DNA from 3 places in the Halobacillus sp. SY10 genome. Region 3 is predicted to be linked to each of the others. Evidence: predicted binding sites of a transcription regulator. Region 3 holds the regulator's gene; each other region holds the start of a gene.
What was found. The regulator LexA, encoded in region 3, represses DNA repair genes until DNA is damaged. The targets are predictions, from matches to a motif close to CGAACATATGTTCG.
Positions count from the first base shown of each region.

Region 1: ACJA3J_RS13745 (DNA polymerase IV) is a predicted target of LexA. The motif match lies at 2,810-2,823, and genes of this name have one in related genera.
Region 2: ACJA3J_RS19505 (YolD-like family protein) is a predicted target of LexA. The motif match lies at 4,238-4,251, and genes of this name have one in related genera.

Region 1 covers NZ_CP174345.1:2,680,962-2,687,454, forward strand. Annotated here, with positions in the region: gene ACJA3J_RS13725 (ABC transporter ATP-binding protein) at 1-81, opposite strand, end outside; gene ACJA3J_RS13730 (DUF3892 domain-containing protein) at 843-1,067, opposite strand; gene ACJA3J_RS13735 (small acid-soluble spore protein P) at 1,189-1,338, opposite strand; gene ACJA3J_RS13740 (YpzI family protein) at 1,357-1,485, opposite strand; gene ACJA3J_RS13745 (DNA polymerase IV) at 1,545-2,792, opposite strand; gene ACJA3J_RS13750 (hypothetical protein) at 3,232-3,354, shown strand; gene ACJA3J_RS13755 (M20/M25/M40 family metallo-hydrolase) at 3,543-4,667, opposite strand; gene ACJA3J_RS13760 (acyl-CoA carboxylase subunit beta) at 4,738-6,285, opposite strand; gene mce (methylmalonyl-CoA epimerase) at 6,288-6,493, opposite strand, start outside.
Region 2 covers NZ_CP174345.1:3,856,726-3,863,218, reverse strand. Annotated here, with positions in the region: gene ACJA3J_RS19530 (YwgA family protein) at 1-493, shown strand, start outside; gene ACJA3J_RS19525 (ABC transporter permease subunit) at 596-2,623, shown strand; gene ACJA3J_RS19520 (GNAT family N-acetyltransferase) at 2,620-3,183, shown strand; gene ACJA3J_RS19515 (YwhD family protein) at 3,270-3,812, shown strand; gene ACJA3J_RS19510 (hypothetical protein) at 3,915-4,142, shown strand; gene ACJA3J_RS19505 (YolD-like family protein) at 4,267-4,611, shown strand; gene ACJA3J_RS19500 (transglycosylase domain-containing protein) at 5,054-6,493, opposite strand, start outside.
Region 3 covers NZ_CP174345.1:2,083,444-2,089,936, reverse strand. Annotated here, with positions in the region: gene tkt (transketolase) at 1-1,582, opposite strand, end outside; gene ACJA3J_RS10655 (DUF896 domain-containing protein) at 1,761-1,994, opposite strand; gene ACJA3J_RS10650 (recombinase family protein) at 2,080-2,739, opposite strand; gene lexA (transcriptional repressor LexA) at 3,040-3,663, shown strand; gene ACJA3J_RS10640 (hypothetical protein) at 3,711-3,935, opposite strand; gene glnA (type I glutamate--ammonia ligase) at 4,099-5,430, opposite strand; gene ACJA3J_RS10630 (MerR family transcriptional regulator) at 5,455-5,859, opposite strand; gene ACJA3J_RS10625 (methionine gamma-lyase family protein) at 5,986-6,493, opposite strand, start outside.

The DNA of each region.
Region 1 (6,493 bases), 600 kb from region 3:
TAATGACGCCTGGCGCAGCGCCTGAACTTTCACTTCTCCGCTCTGATACGTTTTATTGACTTGATTTGCGAAGATTGCCATATCATCATCTCCAATTAAAAGTTTTGTAATAAAATACATCATTTATTTCATTTTTAGTGTACCTCAATAAAAAAAGAAGTCAATAACTTTTTGAAATATTTATATGTATATATTTCATTATTTATCATCCCACTCACTATTGTTGTTGAAGAAAATGGCAGGATTCTTGAAGACTCGATTTCGAGATGTTTTTGGGGGTTCGTTGCCGTGTTGAGCGTCAGGGGTGGCTGGGAAGCTACTCGCTTTCCTGTGGGGGAGTGGCGAGCTTCCTCGGACTTCGTCCTGCGGGATCTCGCCTATCTCCTTTCTCCCACGGGAGTCTCGCAGCTTCCCAACCACCCCATTCGATATATGTGAATAACGAACCCACATACACAAATGGAGCGTCTTCCATAACCACTGCATTCTAGTTAAAAAGCGCTCTATAGCAAGCGTTAGGGTTAAAATGACTGCTTGGTTGTAAGTTGAACCCATTACCTTTCATTACGCCGGAAAGCTGCTTATTCTGAAAGTGTGGTTTCGAGATACTCTTATGGTAAAGGGGCGGAGGGGAATGGGGAGACTCCTGCGGGAAAAAAGTGCTTGGTGAGACCCCACAGGACGCAGTCCGAGGAGGCTCACCGCGCTCCCGCGGAAAGCGAGCCATTCCCCGCAGCCCCCATCCACTCAACAAATGTCTCGAAACTGAGTCTTCCACAAACGGGAGCTTTAGCGAAATAAAGAAAACCCAGGCAAGCGCGAGGCTTTGCCTGGGTTCTCTATTAGAAAGATGGAAGGTTGTCCAAGTTGTTGGATTGAATGCCATCTGGTTCACTGCGCAGATGTTCTTCTCCATCTTTGCCTCGAATGAGGTTCACGTGTTCCAGTTCACCACTGCGCGCCATTTCATGTGCTCGCTTATAATCGATCACTTGTCCTGACGACAGTTGCATTTCAACAATGCTACCTTGCCCGTTTTTTCTAACGGCGACAATTCGTTCTGGCATCATTCTCAACCTCCTCAAGAATTATTTTGTCCAAGAACCCAGATAATATGAGCATCATTCCTGTGGAGATAATTGGATGTTTTATAGTAAAAAAGACAGCCAAAAAGGCTGCCTTTTCATCTTACATATCGTGAGAAGATTTTTGTTTTTGACGCGAATGCTGCCTGTTTTTCACTTTATGAGATCCTTGAGCCGGTTCCCCGTATGCTTGTTTCGGCCCTAGTGGTAAGTTCGGTTGTTCCTGTTGTTTTGGTCCCATGCGTCTACCCATAAAAATCCGCCTCCTTGATTATCTGCGTTTACGAGCTGCTTCAGGCCCCTCCATCGCGGTCGCACCTGGATAACTTAGGCGCTGATCACGGTCGGACTCCACTCTGCCGGATTTTTTCAACTTTTTCTCTTGTCGATCTCTACCCATTCTAGAACGCCTCCCTTCCCTTTTAGTATGGAAAAGAAAATGGAGGCTATGCCTGGGAATCATTTTTTGAAATCGTCGAGAAAGTCCTTTTGAAAGCTCGTATTCACCTGGGGGTTCGAAGGATTACTGAGGTTACGGAAAGGGTTTTTGCCGTATTTCTCAGTCAGATCATCAATCGTTTGATACAATTTTTCCTTGCTGGCATATTGTTCAAAATTAAAGAGATCAAGTTGTTGACTGACTTCTGATTTCTCCGCCAGGTCGCTCGCGGTAACGCCGAGCAGACGAACAGGCTGCTGATTCCAGTGGTCATCGAATAATTGCATCGCCACTTGAAAAAGATCTTCAGACGAATGGATGAATTCCTGCAGCTGCCGACTACGTGTCACTGTTTTACGATCATGATAACGAATCGTCAACTGCACATTTCTCGCAAGAACCTTTTTATTTTTCATCCGACCTTCCACTTTATTGGAAAGTCTGCGAATGACCGTTTGTACCTCCGTGTCATCCGTCGTATCCTGTGGAAGCGTTGTTGATGTGCCGATACTTTTAAATTCATGAACAGCCTCAGGGTCAACAGGCCGATCATCCATTCCATTCGCTCTATTTTTTAGTCGCTCTCCATTGATTCCAAGAACACCCTTCAACTCAAGGACAGGGTGTTTGGCTAAATCCCCAATGGTTTCTATGCCGACTTTCCTTAATTTCTCTGCTGTTTTCGACCCGACTCCGTACATTTCTTCTATCGGTAAAGGCCATAATTTTGTTTCAAGATCTCTTTTCCGTAAGATCGTGATTCCCATAGGCTTTTTCATATCAGAAGCCATTTTTGCCAAAAATTTATTTGGAGCTATCCCGATACTGCATGGAAGATCGAGTTCTTCATTAATCCGCTGCTGGATACGTTCGGCTATTTCTGGAGGGGAACCTTGGTCCGCGCAGTTGGTAATATCCATATAACCCTCGTCAATGGAAACAGGCTGTACGAGCGGCGTCACATCAGCTAAGATCTTGAACATCTCTTTTGATGCTGTACGGTATCGTTCAAACGTCGGCCCCATAACAATCAAATCAGGGCACAACCTTCTCGCCTCTCCTAAAGGCATCGTCGTTTTAACCCCGTACTTGCGGGCTTCATAACTGCTTGTGACAATAATTCCGCGTCTTTCTTCAGGGTTTCCTGCAATGGCAAGCGGCTTTCCTTTTAATGATGGATCAAAAGCTGCTTCCACAGATGCATAGAAACTGTTCATATCGACATGAAAAATGACGCGTCCTTTTTTAGGATACCATTTGGACTGCATAACGTTCTTCCTCCATTGGAACATTTGTTCTCTATTATACCATGCTAAGCTTCATTATTGTTCCTCAACGCTTCATTTATTGTTTGTCTAATACATAAAACTCATAATCGTGTTATTGAACTAACTGGCAGGATTGTGTAAGACTCGATTTCGAGACTATTGTGAGAATTTAGGGGCTCCGGGAAAAGGTTCGCTTTCCGTGGGCGAGTGATGAGCCTCCTCGAGCTCACGCTCTGCGGGGTCTCATCTACCACGCACTTCCCACAGGAGTCTCACCGTTTCCCTCCGCCCCTTTACCATACGAGGTTCTCAAAATCCCTCTAACAGTAACCTGCCGAGCTTTGTAATGAAGACCTGTTCACACACGCCGTTATAGAGTCGTTTTAACCATAGATCCCGCGCGAATAAGGCGTGGGAACAGGGTCTGGGAAACGTCCGCATGAAAAACGAATGGAGACACGAACGTGTGTGTTTTTCTACTGACGGATTCAAAGCACTGCAAATCGTCGTTTCCCTGACCCCGTATCCATGGCCAGGAATTGTCATTCATTATTTCAACTAGGCAAGGCTTCCTTTAAGGATGCGTGGTATGTGCTCATTGCGCTCCCATGGAAAGCGAGTCATCTCCCCCGCCCCCATCCACTCAACAAAAGTCTCGAAATCGAGTCTTCCACAATCGGGAGCTTATGTGTAAAACTGTAATGTGAATCAAAAAAAAGGCTCCCTGAAATTTCAGGGAGTCCACTTTTGTTATTGTGCTACTTCTTCAACGATCGCTGTTACGAACTCTGTGATTTTTTCAAGCTCGCTCACAGGCATGCGTTCGTTGGTTGTATGGATTTCTTCGTATCCTACACTCAAGTTGACTGTAGGTACGCCGTGGCCTGCGATGACGTTGGCATCACTTCCGCCGCCACTTGTCAGCAGTTCACTTTCGCGGCCGATCCGTTTCGCAGCAGAACGTGCGACTTCAACGACCTGGTCTCCGGCTTGCTGCTTGTAGCCAGGGTACATGATTTCGACATCGAGTTCGACTTCGCCACCCATTTCCTCTGCTGTTTCTTGGAACGCTCGCTTCATTTTCTCGACTTGCGCTTCCATTTTTTCAGGATCTAGAGAACGGGCTTCGGCTAAGACCTCTACGTGATCACAAACGATATTCGTTTTTTGACCGCCTTCAAAACGTCCGATGTTCGCTGTTGTTTCGTCATCGATACGGCCCAGTGGCATTTTAGCAATCGCGCGGGAAGCCAGTGTGATTGCTGAAATTCCTTTTTCAGGGGCAACTCCTGCATGAGCCGTCTTCCCTTTGACGATCGCATTGATTTTTGCCTGGGTAGGAGCAGCTACGATAATGTTTCCGACTTGACCATCACTGTCAAGCGCATACCCATATTTCGCTTTGAGCATGGAAGCATCCAGAGCCTTCGCGCCAACAAGACCGCTTTCTTCTCCTACGGTGATGACGAACTGCAGGTCACCATGCTCCACGTTTTGTTCCTGAAGAGAACGGATCGCTTCAAGAATGGCAGCGACGCCTGCTTTGTCATCCGCTCCAAGGATTGTCGTACCATCTGTTACGATATACCCGTCTTCTACAGAAGGTTTAACGCCGTTCCCTGGGACCACTGTATCCATGTGGGAAGTGAAATAAATCGGCTCTGCGTCCTTTTTAGAACCTTCTAGATTGCAGATCAGGTTGTTTGCCCCGTGACCAGTAATCGAGGCAGCATCATCTTCAAGCACTTCCAAACCTAAGTCCTCGAATTTCTTTTTTAATACTTTAGCGATTTCAGCTTCCTGCGTTGTTTCTGAGTCGATTTGTACCAACTCTAAGAACTCTTCCAGCAAGCGTTCTTTGTTAATGGCTACCATATATGTCTTCCTCCTTCATATGTAAACACATTCCTCTTAGTACGTTAGCGGAACTGGAGGACGGTGTCAATTATAGAGGGATGTTACCGTGTTTTTTATATGGGCGTTCTTCGTGTTTATTCTTCAGCATATCCAGTGCTTTGATTAGTGTTGACCGTGTTTCTCTTGGATCAATGACATCATCGATCATCCCGAGTCCTGCGGCTACGTATGGATTTGCGAATCGTTCTCTGTATTCATTGATTTTATTTTGCCGCGTTTCTTCTGGTGTGTCACTTTCTCTGATTTCTTTGGCAAAAATGATATTTGCCGCGCCTTCAGGACCCATCACGGCAATTTCCGCATTTGGCCAGGCATAAACGAGATCGGCCCCGATCGATTTACTATTCAAAGCGACATAGGCTCCTCCATAAGCCTTTCTCGTAATGACCGTCAGTTTCGGAACGGTGGCTTCGGAATATGCGTATAAAATTTTGGCTCCGTGGCGGATGATTCCCCCATGTTCCTGTTTGATGCCTGGGAAGAATCCGGTTACATCTTCAAATGTAATGAGAGGGATATTAAAAGAATCACACGTACGAATGAAACGGGCAGCTTTATCACTAGAGTCGATATCAAGGCCGCCAGCCATATATTTAGGCTGATTACAAACAAGTCCCACGGTCTTCCCTTGCAGACGCGCAAATCCGACGACGATATTTTTTGCAAAGTCCTTATGAATTTCGAAAAAGGAGTCCTCATCAACGAACTCATCGATAACGATACGTACGTCATAAGGACGGATCGGATCGAAAGGAATTTTATCCGTGATGTCAGGTCTGAAATCATCTTCAACTTCCACTTCAACTTCAGGGGTTAGTTCTTCATTGTTTTGCGGCAGGTAACTGACAAGATCCCGGACCGCATCCAGAGCAGAAGCTTCATCAGAGGTTTTCAAGTGAGCATTCCCGCTCAAGGAATTATGAACACCAGCGCCACCAAGGTCCTCTGCAGAAATTTGCTCACCAGTCACTGTTTCAATGACTTTCGGTCCGGTAATAAACATTTGCGATGTTTTTTCTACCATGATGACGAAATCAGTGATCGCTGGAGAATAGACTGCTCCGCCGGCGCAAGGACCCATAATGACCGATATTTGCGGAATGACCCCAGAATAAATGGAGTTGCGGTAAAAGACTTGTCCATACCCATCCAAGGAAGATACACCCTCCTGGATGCGTGCCCCTCCAGAATCGTTCAAGCCAATAAAAGGGGTTCCATTTTTCGCAGCAAGATCCATGACAGCGGCAATTTTTTTCGCATGCATTTCCCCTAAGGCTCCACCGTAAACCGTGAAGTCCTGAGCGAACAAATAGACATCACGTCCATGAATTTTACCAAAACCTGTCACGACCCCTTCACCCGGCGCTGACTTGCCGTCCATCCCAAAGGCATCATGACGATGTTCAATAAATGGATTCAGCTCAATGAAAGACTCCTCATCCAACAGGTGTTCGATGCGTTCCCTCGCTGTCCATTTCCCTTTATCATGCTGCTTGTCAATCCGTTCATCTCCGCCTCCTAATTCAACTTGGCGGCGCTTATCATATAATTCATTGATTTTATCAAAAATGTCCATCGTTATTCCTCCTCTCCATGCTGACATAGTTCAAACAGGACACCATTCGCTGCTTTTGGATGCAAAAAGGCGATCTGGCTGTCATGAGCACCTTGTTTCGGTTGTTCATGAATGAGACGGACGCCTTGTTCTTTATACTGCTCCAAACGTTTTGTGAGATCGTCCACTTCCAATGCGATATGGTGGACACCTTCTCCTTTTTTCGTCA
Region 2 (6,493 bases), 1.8 Mb from region 3:
GAATCATGCGAAGTTGATGCAGTTTTTCTCAAGCACCGATGAAATTGTAGGCCGAAAGAAGTTGCAGAAGATGATTTACATACTGAAAAAGTGTGAAATCCCTTTTGAAGAGCGTTACCAGTTTCATTTTTATGGTCCCTATTCAGAGGAACTGACACTGAGAGTCGAAGAAATGTGTAATCTTGGTTTCATTAGTGAAACGAAAGAAGAAAAGAAGAATTATTATCAATACCGTTATCAACTAACCGATAGCGGCAGAAATTTCCTGACCCATTATGAGATGGACCTCCCCCCATTGAATGTCCACATTGAAGAAATGAATGGACGTAGTTCACGTTTCCTTGAGCTCGTTTCTACGATGCTTTTCTTTGAGCACTTACCGAAAGAAGAAATTGCTGAAAAAGTGTTCACGGTTAAAAGCGCTCAAAATTACACACAAGAAGATATCGATGAAGGATGGAAATTTATTGAACATTTGCGTTCCATTCATTAAGATAAAATGTAGGTGTACGACGATGTACACCTTTTTTCTTGTGTATTTATGTCAGATAATTGAAAAAACGTAAATCGAAAGTAGAGTGGGGGGTCAATACACGTGCGTTTCATTAAATTTTTCGCTTATTATGTGTTCGGTGTCGTTGGTATTCTATTGGTTAGTACTACGCCGGCTTTGTTCAGGCAAGGAGCATTTTTAGATCTGGGAAATTACATAAAAGAGTTGAATCATTTGCTTGCCTCCGTAGTGAATCCGGGAGAGTGGACCTATTTATTCAAGGGACGCCCTGTACCAATTCTGGAATACTTATGGGACCCTTATCAATACTCTATGACCGTCTTCTTTGGTGGTATTTTATTAGGTTTCGTTCTCGCATTTGCAGGTGCATTCTTCACTGTTTTTTTACCGAAGTGGCTGCGTTCAGTCGTCGACCGTATTCTTGGCTTGCTCGAGAGCGTACCCGATTTATTGTTGGCTTTTTCTTTACAGTTGTTCATCGTTTGGTTTTATAAACAGACGGAAATCCTGCTTATTTCCTTTGCATCTCTCGGACAGGATAAAGTCTACCTGCTTCCGATGTTTGCCATTGCTGTCCTGCCTATGGTGACGATGTACAAAATCATCCTCGCATTGATCGAAGAAGAATGGACGAAGTCTTATATACAAATGGCCAAGGGAAAAGGGTTGGAGAAAGCGGCCATTTTGTGTGTACATACCCTTCGGAACATCGGGAAAAGTACGTTCTACCATTCGAAAATCATTGTATGGGGGGCGTTGTCGAGTCTGTTAATCATTGAATATATCTTCAATATGAATGGGATTACGACGGCATTTCTCGATGATTTTCGGCCGATCGTTTCAAGTTTTATCCTTTTCATGCTATTTACACCTTTTTATATCATCTATCAAGGCACAGAACTGTTCCTTTTTAAGGATGAAAAGAAGTCCGTAGAAGTCGCTACACGTATGAACAGTTTTGTAGGAGGCGTCTCTTTCAAAGGGGGCAGAGGGTGGCTTTCTCATGCGTTGTCAGAAATCGGGGCTCATTTTAAAAATATAAAGTTTCTCTTAGGTTTTACAGTCATTACGGGAGCTATCATTATCAGTATCGCTTATACCATGACCGCAGAGCCGCTGATCGATCAGCATCGACTGATCTACGATGATGAAGGGACATTAGTCAGTTCGATGCCCCACACGCCGGAGTATGTATTTTTGGGTACCGATGCTCTTGGTTTTAGCGTGTTTGACCAAATCATTGTCGGTGCGAAATACACGATCATTTTCGGTCTTGTGATTGCTTTCTTACGAATGGGTATTGGCTTCCTTTTAGCTATTCCTTATGCTTTCTTTCTACCGAAAAGGGTACAGCTGGTTTTTGAAAAATTCGTAGACAGCATGCATTTTTTACCGATGACCATCATTGCCTTTTTGCTATTGAAGCCGGTGTTATGGATGCCTCCTGGTGGGTTTACGACGACAGAAATAGAGAGGATCCTTTATCAGGGGATCATTTTGACACTTTTAGCTGTTCCGCTTGTGATAACGTTGTTCGGCAATGAAATGAAGTTGATTATGAAAGAAGAGTTCGTAACAAGTACAAAGGTGCTTGGAGGCAGTTCTGTTCATCTGTTGTGGAAGCATTTGATGCCGCATTTAAGTGCCAGAATGGGGATTATTTTTGGCCAGCAGTTTATCCAAACGTTGCTTATTTTCATTCACCTTGGCGTATTTGACATTTATTTTGGAGGGACAAAAGTAAGCTATGATTTTGTGGCAGACCCACCAACGAGTACCACCTATGAATGGTCCGGGATGATCGGAGCAGCCAAAGATTCGTTGATGACAGGGCGTTGGTGGCTCATTATCCCTACACTTCTTTGTTTCATGGCAATCATTGTCTCGATGCAGTTGATCATCCAGGGGATTAAGGAAGTGCAGCAACGTCGTGTGGGAGTACCTGTAGAACAGAACACATGGCTCAAGAGGGTGTTCCGTAGAAAAGAAACGCATAGAGAAAAAGATGATTCACTCAAGGAAGCGGATTTTGTCTTCGTTCAAAGTTCGAAACAAACAGGCGGATCTGATTCCCGAGACGATCACAGGGACAGGAGAAAGTCTATATGAATCATATTCCTGTGTTTGTAATGGAAAAGATAAAGATGAGAGGTTTAAAAATATCCGACGCACCCTCCTTGTTCCAATTCATGAGCCGGCCGGATACGATGAAATACATCACTCCTCACCCCGTTCTGTTTTTGAAGGAGATGGAAGTTTACGTAGAAGAAAGACTGGCTGGCTTTCGTAAGCATAAAGAAATACCATGGGTGATTGAGAACGAAGAAGGGGAATGTATTGGCTTTTTCCGTTTTCACAAATGGAATCTTTGGCATAGGAAAGCAGAAATGGGAGCGGTCATTCATCCAAAGTACCAAAAGGCAGGCATCATGACAGAAGTTTTACTTAATGTTCTCCCCTATGCGTTCGACACACTGAATCTGAACCGGATTGTCGGAGACATTTTTGCTGAAAATGAGGGATCACGCAGGCTCTTGAATAAGTTTGGCTTCCGGGAAGAGGGAGTATTAAGGGAAACAGATTTTGATGGAGAGAGATTTCAGGATACCGTCGTGTTTTCCATGCTGAAAAAGGAATACGAGCAGGTTAAACAAACGTTTGACCAATGAATCATGAAGCATCTCTTCTAACAAGAACTGTTTTGTATGTTAAAATGGGACAAAATAAGAGGACGATTGAAGAGGAGGATCGCTTTATGAAAGAGTTCGATCAATTTAAAAACAAAGGTGAAAGCAACGATAAAAAGAAGAACCAATTCACAATCATTAAAGATGATTCGACCGATGGTCATGGAGGATATGGTGTCGGTTCCATCAGTTTGGAGAACATGACCCCGGTCATTGTGGACCCGAATGAAGACGAAGCTTATGTCGATATGGGTGCGCTTCACGCGCGTAGTAAAGTAGAAAAACGGATCAAGTTCATTACCGACCGTGAAGTCGTTAAAAACGGACTGAAATATTGGATCGCATGGGTAACGGTGGATTACCAGGAAGGAAGACCGTGTTACCACGGCGTAGCTGCCAGTGAGATTGTCGTGGACAGGTCCATCAAGCGCGGATACAAATTGATGCCTGAACACGTGAACCACATGGATAAATCCTTGAAGGGTCGCTTTGTCGTCGATCATCTTGATGAAAAGTCGAAAAAGCTGCTCGGAGGATATTTGCGTGATTTCAAACCAGAACTATGGGAGAACACAGCACAGGAATTGAAAGACTCTCTAGGTGTACAATAATTCATGATTGCAAGCTCATAGCATCGTTATGAAGAGAGGGGAATCTGCTGGGTTTCCCTCTTTCTCATTTGATTTTTTTTGTAAAAGAAAGGAGTGGATCCTATGAAAAGGATTTTAGAAGATGATGTAGTATTTCACTTTGTGATTGCTCTTGTGGGGTTGATTTCAGGAATTCTTCATTTCCTGTTTAAATGGTCTTTTTATGCAGAACATGAGTATTTAACATCAGGGTTATGGTTTGTTTCAGGCGCGTTCGTGATCTATGTGAGTTGTATTTTTGTGTTCGGTTATCAGAAGAAGGCAAACGCAGGTAACAAAGAAATGGAGTAGGATAAAGCGTACACTCCTTTTTCTAGACAAGAGAGACGCCCATTTAGCTAAGTATGAAAATTCCAGTTTACGATTCCCTCTTTTATGATAGAATAAGAACAAACGTTCGTGGTGGAGGGAGCCAATGATGGATAACCGGAATCGTGATCGCGGGACGATCAAGTGGACATCGCTCATGTTACCGGAGCATGTAGAGATGGTGAAAAAACTTTGGAAAGAAGATCAGCGGGTAGAAAAAGGAATTATGGATGAGCAGAAAGCTGTCGAGATTGACTTTCTTTTGCAGAGGGCACTAACGGACAATCTTACTGTCCAGGTTAGAGTCCACAATGGTTTCGAGTATGAAGATATAAGGATGAAGGTGACCCATGTGAACCGTAATAATCACACCGTATCAGGGGTTGATGGACAGACGAAAGAGAAGATCCGCATTCCCCTGGATGATATCGCTGACCTTGCCATTTTGTAAGGTGTTCACGATTTGTTCACAAAATGTTCATGAAAAAAGTGTAAGAATTCAGACGCCCAATCTTGACGAATCAGCGATTAGGGTAATATATTAAGTAACACATGGATTATACATGTTTACTAGGACAGAGAAAGCGACCGGTTCCCCCGGTCGTTTTCTCTGTCTTTTTTTATTGTGTGATAAAGCAGTTAAAAAAAGCGAAAGGTCATCCGTTGTGAGGATGACCTTTCGCGCCAAAGAGAGCATGAATCGCGCCAAAGAGAGCATGAATCGCGCCAAAGAGAGCATGAATCGCGCCAAAGAGAGCATGAATCGCGCCAAAGAGAGCATGAATCGCGCCAAAGAGAGCATGAATCGCGCCAAAGAGAGCATGAATCGCGCCAAAGAGAGCATGAATCGCGCCAAAGAGAGCATGAATCGCACCAAAGAACCGAGAATCGCATTAAAAGAACCAGTCCACTACATCTTTGAACCAAGGATCATCTTTGAATTCATCATCAACATCCTTGCTTTCGTCTCCGCCACAAACATCCTCAGGAATATCAGATTCTTCCATGTAAACTAACCGTTCCTGCGGACAGTTGGGACCTGCGACATAGCCGGTTTCCGGGTCGATGTAGACCCCTTTCACCCCTGGGGGCGGGATGAAGGCTGCTGTAGGTTCTGTCTCGTGTATTTTCTCCATCGTATCGGCCCAGATGGCTTTCGCATACCGATGGTCGTTGAAGTCTTTGAGCGGCTTACTGCCTTCATCATATCCGACCCATACACCGGAGACGTACTGAGGGCTGAATCCGATCATCCAGCTATCATTGTCGGTGGTTCCGGATTTCCCTCCATACATGCGTGTCAGCTTCCCTTTAATTGGAGTACCTGTAACCGATGCATAATCGGCATCTAAGATCGGATCGAACATCCCTGTCATCATATGGGTCACAGTGAACGCCCGTACTCGATCGACAGCATCGTCTTTATTGTAAGCCGGTTGGTATTCATACAGAACATTCCCGTGTCGGTCGGTAATTTTAGCGATTGTATGGCCCTCGATGGATTCTGTTCCTTTCACCATTTTCCCATAGGCACTGACCATATCGAAAAGGGATATGGAGGAGTATCCTAAGGCAAGGGAAGGATGGGGCTTGAACGTTTCTTCTACACCGAACGTCTTCATCGTTTTCCCGAGCTTTTCCGGTCCGATATCCATGTGGGTTTTCACCGCATAAATATTATCGGAAACGGCAAGGGCTTGAGCCATGGAAATCGGTTCTTCTGCATATTGGCCATTGAAATTGGATGGAACATAGGGTTCCGTTTTACCTTCTACCTCAATTTCAACAGGCTGCGTCTCTTTCATCGTGACAGGGGAGTACCCTTCCGCGAGCGCTGCATAATACAGAAAAGGTTTGATGGTTGAACCGACGGAACGTTTCGCCTGAGTGGCTCTATTGAACGGACTTTCTCCATAATCTTTACCACCGACAAGGGCCGTAATTGCTCCAGAATGGCTGTTCATAACAGCAGATGCGACTTGGATTTCTTCACTCCCTGGAATGTTTCTTTTCACCTGCTCTTCCAAAATCCGTTGATGCTCTTCAATCAGCGTGGTGTGAATATGATAGCCGCCTGTCTGGACACTTTCTCTGTCTACTTCAAGCAGCTGAGCCGCTTCTGTAACGACTTGGTCCTGAAAATAGGGAGCAATCTCCTGGGTGGCATCTTCTTCACCGTCAGCATAGGAGATGCTCGCTTCTACGGCTGCTCTTTTTTCAGAGGAAGTGATATAGCCGTTCTGTTCCATTTCAGCTAAGATTTGTTGTTGTCTTGCTTCTGCTCGTTCAGCGTTCGCCAGTGGTGAATAATAGGTTGGGCCTTTAGGAATGCC
Region 3 (6,493 bases):
GAAGGGTCGGTAACCCTTGGCGAGTTAGGACAAGTGCTGTTGGAGTCGATTCAGACTCTAAAGCAAGTCTCCATGCCGCATTGGTTTCGTTCCCATCCGCAGGACGAAGGACGGAAAGGTTTGGCATCGCACGAAGAGAAGCCAATTGTTCCACAGGTTCGTGCGTCGGACCATCTTCTCCAACGGCAACAGAGTCATGAGTGAAGACGTAGTTCACAGGTAGGTTTTGCAGAGCGGACAAGCGGACCGCTGGACGCAGGTAGTCACTGAAGACAAAGAATGTACCCGCATATACGTTAAGTCCACCATGAAGACCCATTCCGTTTAAGGCAGCCGCCATGGCAAATTCACGAACTCCGAACCAGATGTTTCGACCTGCGTAGTTGTTACGTGAAAAGTCTTCTTCATCTTTGACGGCCGTTTTATTTGAACCTGCAAGGTCGGCACTACCACCAAAGAAGTTAGGGATAGCTTTTGAAAGAGCGTTGATCGCATCTCCAGAAGCTGCGCGTGTCGCAGGGCTGTCTTCGCCCACCTGATAAGTTGGAAGACTTTGATCCCAGCCTTCAGGAAGCTCTCCGCGAATCGCACGCTCAAACTCTTCCGCAAGCTCTGGATGTGCTTCTTTGTACTGAGCTATTAGGTTGTTCCAGGATTCTTCTTTATCCTGACCATTTTGCTGAACCTTTTCTTTAAAGTCCTGATAGACCTCTTCAGGTACGTGGAATGGCTCGTGATCCCACTTGTAGAACTGTTTAGCTGCCGTTCCTTCCTCTTCTCCTAAAGGAGCACCGTGGGAGGCAGACTTACCAGATTTATTAGGAGATCCATACCCAATAACCGTTTTCACTTCGATCATTGTTGGTTGATCTGTATTCGCTTTTGCTTTCTCAAGTGCCTGAGCAATATCCTCTGTGTTCGTACCATCCTCTACGCGAATCACCTGCCATCCATAGGCTTCATAGCGCTTTTCAACACTCTCGCTGAAGGAACGATCAAGGTCGCCATCAAGAGAAATATCATTGGAATCATAAAGAACGATCAATTTACCTAGACCAAGGTGACCGGCAAGAGAAGCTGATTCCTGGGATACCCCTTCCATCAAGTCCCCGTCACCACAAATGGAATAAGTGTAATGGTCAACGACATTATAACCTTCACGGTTATATTTCGCTGCAAGGTGAGCTTCAGCCATTGCCATTCCGGTCGCCATTGCAATACCTTGTCCAAGGGGACCTGTAGTTGCTTCTACACCGTCTGTGTGACCAAACTCTGGGTGACCAGGGGTTTTGGAATCCCATTGACGGAAGGACTTAAGGTCGTCCATCGTCACGTTATAACCGGATAAGTGGAGCAAGCTGTAAAGAAGCATAGATCCGTGTCCAGCAGATAGGACGAAACGGTCGCGGTCGAACCAGTTCGAGTTTTTCGGATTATGATCCATGAACTGAGTCCATAGCGTATATGCCATCGGTGCTGCACCCATCGGCATCCCCGGGTGTCCGGAGTTTGCTTTTTCTACTGCATCGATTGTTAAAGTTCTAATCGTATTGATTGATGTTTGTTCAAGGCTGTTTGCCATGTTCAACATTCCCCTTTCGTTTCAGGTATATGTACCATGTATTATCCTATAATGAAATTCATTTTGAAACAAGCGTTGTGCGAAATCTTTGCACAACCTCCCACCTAATTTCCCCCTTATTAAGGGTTTTAAACAAAAAAACCGCATTCGAAAATTATCGAACACGGAGATTTAAAAATTAGTTCTTTTTTTCGTTTTCCTGCATTTGACGGAGCTTCTTAGGTGTCACGTCATCCCCATTCGGGTCGATGACGGTAACTCCTTTCAGCTGATTCTTGAAAGATTGACGAGCATTTTTCAAGTATTCCTGACGCAGTTTCTGCTGTTCCGCTTTTTCTTCCTTCGAAAGTTCTTCCTGCTTGGATTTATTCGCTAGTTCATTTATACGATTAATTTTTTCTTTAGATAACATAGATCCTTCTCCTTTACTCATAGTCTGGATCGTAAAAACATGAAAAAGACAAGAAATCCACAGATCCTTGTCCTTAAACTATATATTACCGTGATTCTTCTTCTTTTTCAAGCGATAGGTATTCCTTGTATCTGCGATGAACCGTAGCCTTCGATACATCATATCCAAGGCCTCTTAGTGTCGCAGCGATATCTTTAAACGTCAGCTCATTTTTCCTTAACCGGACCACTTCTTCAATAGGAAATTCGATTCTCTCACGACCTGGCGCCTGGTCCCGATTGGATAAATTGATTGATGGGTCATAGCCGCCCTCAACAGCTTTTCTCATTCCCCGGCGTATTTTCATATTATGTATTTTTCTCTGGTATTCCTCTACGATCCCCACAATCTGTAAAACCATAGAATCCGACTCTGATAACTGCAACTCTCCCTGATTTGATAAAGAATACACCTTAATATTCAACCGATTCAATTGATGAAACAATGCGATTTTCGTATTCCCACGTCCCAATCGAGTCTCATCCTGAATCACCAGAGCTTCCGCACGCCCGGAAGAAAAATATTCCAGCATACGGAAGATCCCGTCCCGCTCAATATCGTAACCACTCGCTTGTTCTTCAATACATTCCACAACTTCAAATTCGTGACTCTCTGCCATTGAAGTCAACTCGGTTCTTTGGCGGTTTAATGATGTCACTTGAGCTTCTTTTTCCGTACTTACCCTGCAGTATAAAATCACCTTCAATTGAATGTTCCTCTCTCTTTCTCTATTAAACAGCTGTGACCATAGAATAATAGAGAATGATAAAACTAACAATAAAAAGAATAATGTAGGTGTAGTCCAGCTTCGATAATTTGTTAAACATACATAACCCCTCCGTTTTCATAGAACGAACGTTCTTAAGAACCTGTGTTCGCGTTTGTTAATTTTATTATATACGAACACAGGTTCTTGTCAATGGTTTTTTTCGAACGCGTGTTTGTATTTTTGAATCATAAGTGGTACAATGTGGTTACTATAATCCTATGTACGAGGTGCTAATCTATGAGTAAACTTTCAAAACGGCAGCAGGAAATACTAGATTTTATTAAAGAACAGGTTTTAATGAAAGGATATCCACCATCCGTAAGGGAGATCGGTCAATCCGTTGGTCTCGCTTCAAGTTCAACAGTACATGGTCACTTATCCAGATTAGAGAAAAAAGGCTATATTAGACGCGATCCGACGAAACCTCGTGCCATTGAAGTAATTGAATTGGAAGAAGATCACAGTATTCCGAGAAGTGAAGCCTCCTACGCTCCAGTAATCGGTAAAGTCACGGCCGGTTCCCCGATTACAGCTGTAGAGAATATCGAAGAATATGTCCCGCTTCCAGATACACTCGCAGGATCGGATGACAACACGTTCGTCCTGATCGTCCAAGGGGAAAGTATGATTGAGGCAGGAATTCTAGACGGCGACATGGTCATCGTCAGACAACAGCAAACCGCTCAGAACGGTGACATCGTCGTGGCGATGACAGAAGATGAAGAAGCAACTGTAAAACGATTCTTCAAGGAAAGAAATCACGTTCGTTTACAGCCTGAAAACGCAACAATGGAACCAATCCTATTACAGGACGTATCCATTTTAGGGAAAGTCGTCGGTCTATACAGAACCGTACATTAATTGAAAGAGGCGAGTTTTGTTAAACTCGCCTCTTTCTTTATTTTTTGTCATGCTCCATAACTTTTCCGGATGGAGGTTAAAGGAAATACAGACAATATATTATTTTTTCTGAACGTTCTCACTTGTTTTCGTTCATAGCAGTAAGCAATTACATATTCATCCTGAATGTCGACCACTCTAACCACCCGTTGAGACAAATCGCCTTTGTGGTTGATATAGATCCATTCCAACTTCATCTTTTCGAGTTTTGAACGTTGGATTAATGCTTCCATTGGTGACACCTCCATAACAGGAACGTTTGTTCTTACTAACATTATATGTAACACATCCCCCAAAGTATACGACCAAAATCTTGGAATTATCTTCACCCCATTCAAATTGTTCCGTGAGGCAAAGAAAAACCCTTGAAGCTATTAGCTTCAAGGGTTTTAAGGTTTAATACGTCTGTAAATATTGTTCGCGTTCCCAGGGATGAACCTGTGTACGGAACATATCCCATTCAATTTCTTTCGCTTCGATGAAATGTTCAAATAGGTGTTCGCCGAGAGCTTCTACCATGATTGGATCTTGATGCAGCTCTTCCAATGCATCATACAAAGTAGCAGGTAGGTCTTTAACTCCGTGTGCTTCACGCTCTTTCTTATCCATCACGTAAATGTTCCGATCGACAGGAGCTGGTGCTTCCAGTTTATTTTCCACACCATCAAGTCCAGCAGCAAGAAGGACTGCCATCGCCATGTATGGGTTCGCTGATGGATCCACACTCCGAACTTCGATTCTTGTGCTCAAACCACGGGATGTTGGAACACGTACGAGCGGACTACGGTTCTGACCGGACCATGCTACATAACATGGAGCCTCATACCCTGGTACAAGACGCTTGTAAGAGTTGACAGTAGGGTTTGTCACGGCTGTGAAGTTCGTTGCATGCTTGATGATGCCTGCTGTAAACTGGTAAGCCACTTCTGACAGTTGTTCCTTCCCTTTCTCATCAAAGAAAGCATTACCCTTTTCGTTGAAAAGAGACATGTTCGCGTGCATACCAGATCCATTCACGCCAAACAACGGCTTAGGCATGAACGTTGCATGCAAGCCATGTTGACGTGCTATCGTTTTGACGACAAGTTTGAATGTTTGAATATCATCACAGTGCTTGACGGCATCCGCATATTTAAAGTCGATTTCGTGCTGACCTGGAGCGACTTCATGGTGAGAGGCTTCAATTTCAAAGCCCATTTCCTCAAGCTCAAGGACGATGTCACGACGGCAGTTTTCACCAAGATCGGTCGGTGCCAAGTCGAAATAGCCGCCTTTATCATTCAATTCCATCGTCGGTTCGCCTTTTTCATCTAATTTGAATAGGAAAAATTCAGGTTCTGTACCAATGTTGAAAGCAGAAAATCCGAGTTTCTCCATTTTTTTGATGTTACGCTTTAAGTTATAGCGTGGGCATCCTTCAAAAGGAGTTTGGTCTGGGTTGTAGATGTCACAGATGAATCGTGCGACCTTCCCTTTTTCTGAAGTCCAAGGGAAAACGACGAAGGTATCCAGGTCTGGAACCAAATACATGTCCGACTCCTCGATACGAACGAATCCTTCAATGGAGGACCCGTCAAACATCATCATGCCATCAATAGCTTTATCCAACTGGCTTAGTGGAATTTCCACGTTTTTGATCGTACCAAGCATATCCGTGAACTGAAGACGGATAAACTTGACGTTTTCCTCATCGATTTTTTTGTAGATTTCTTCTTTTGTTAAACCCATTGAATTTCTCCTCTCAACACAAAATTAATGGAAGAACCTTGACATTTCTCCCTGTCTGATTGCTAATTTACCTTGTCTTCCCGCTGTGAATAGTTCTCGTTGCAGCATACGACGTAGTTCTTTTTCGGTAAGTTCATTATGAACTTCCTTCACTTGATCCTCGTCATATACTTCATTATCTGGCTGATCGTTCAGCTTCAGAACTTTCTTGATTCCGGCCATGTTCACACCTTGATCGATCAAGTCTTTGATTTCAAGCAGCCGATCAACATCATTAAATGAGAACATGCGACGGTTCCCTTCTGAACGGGCCGGCTGAACCAGCTCGTGCTGTTCGTAGTACCGGATCTGCCGTGCAGTAAGGTCTGTCAATGATTGAACAATCCCCATCGGGAATAACGGCATAGAACGACGAATTTCATCACTCATCGATGTGCCACCTCCCCATAAGAATGATACTTTAATTATACGTCACGCAAGGGATATGTCAACATATGTGAGGAATGTTCACACAATTTGGGGCTATTTTTTGAAAGGGTTATCATTCCCTCCGCTTCAAAGTTTAACCATACCCTCTTCGATCAACTGCTCTACCGCTTGTACGACAGCGATCTTTACATGCGCGTAGGTCAATCCACCTTGAACGAATGCCGTATATGGGGGACGAATAGGACCATCGGCCGTCAATTCAAGACTCGCGCCTTGAATGAAAGTACCCGCAGCCATAATAACTTCATCCTCGTATCCAGGCATGGCGCTCGGTTCTGGTTTGAAATGAGAATTTACAGGAGATGCCTGCTGAATGGATTGACAGAACCTGATCATTTGTTCAGCCGTATTGAAATTTACGGATTGAATCAAATCCGTCCGCTTCACATCATAAGCCGGAGATGTGTCGAAGCCCCATTCACTTAAATATTTAGAAGTGAAAATAGCTCCTTTCAAAGCTTCTCCTACAACATGTGGTGCGAGGAAAATCCCTTGATACATCTCTTGCAGGCTGTTTAAACTCGGCCCTGTTTCTTTCCCTAACCCCGGAGCCGTCAGTCGATAGCTGCATTTT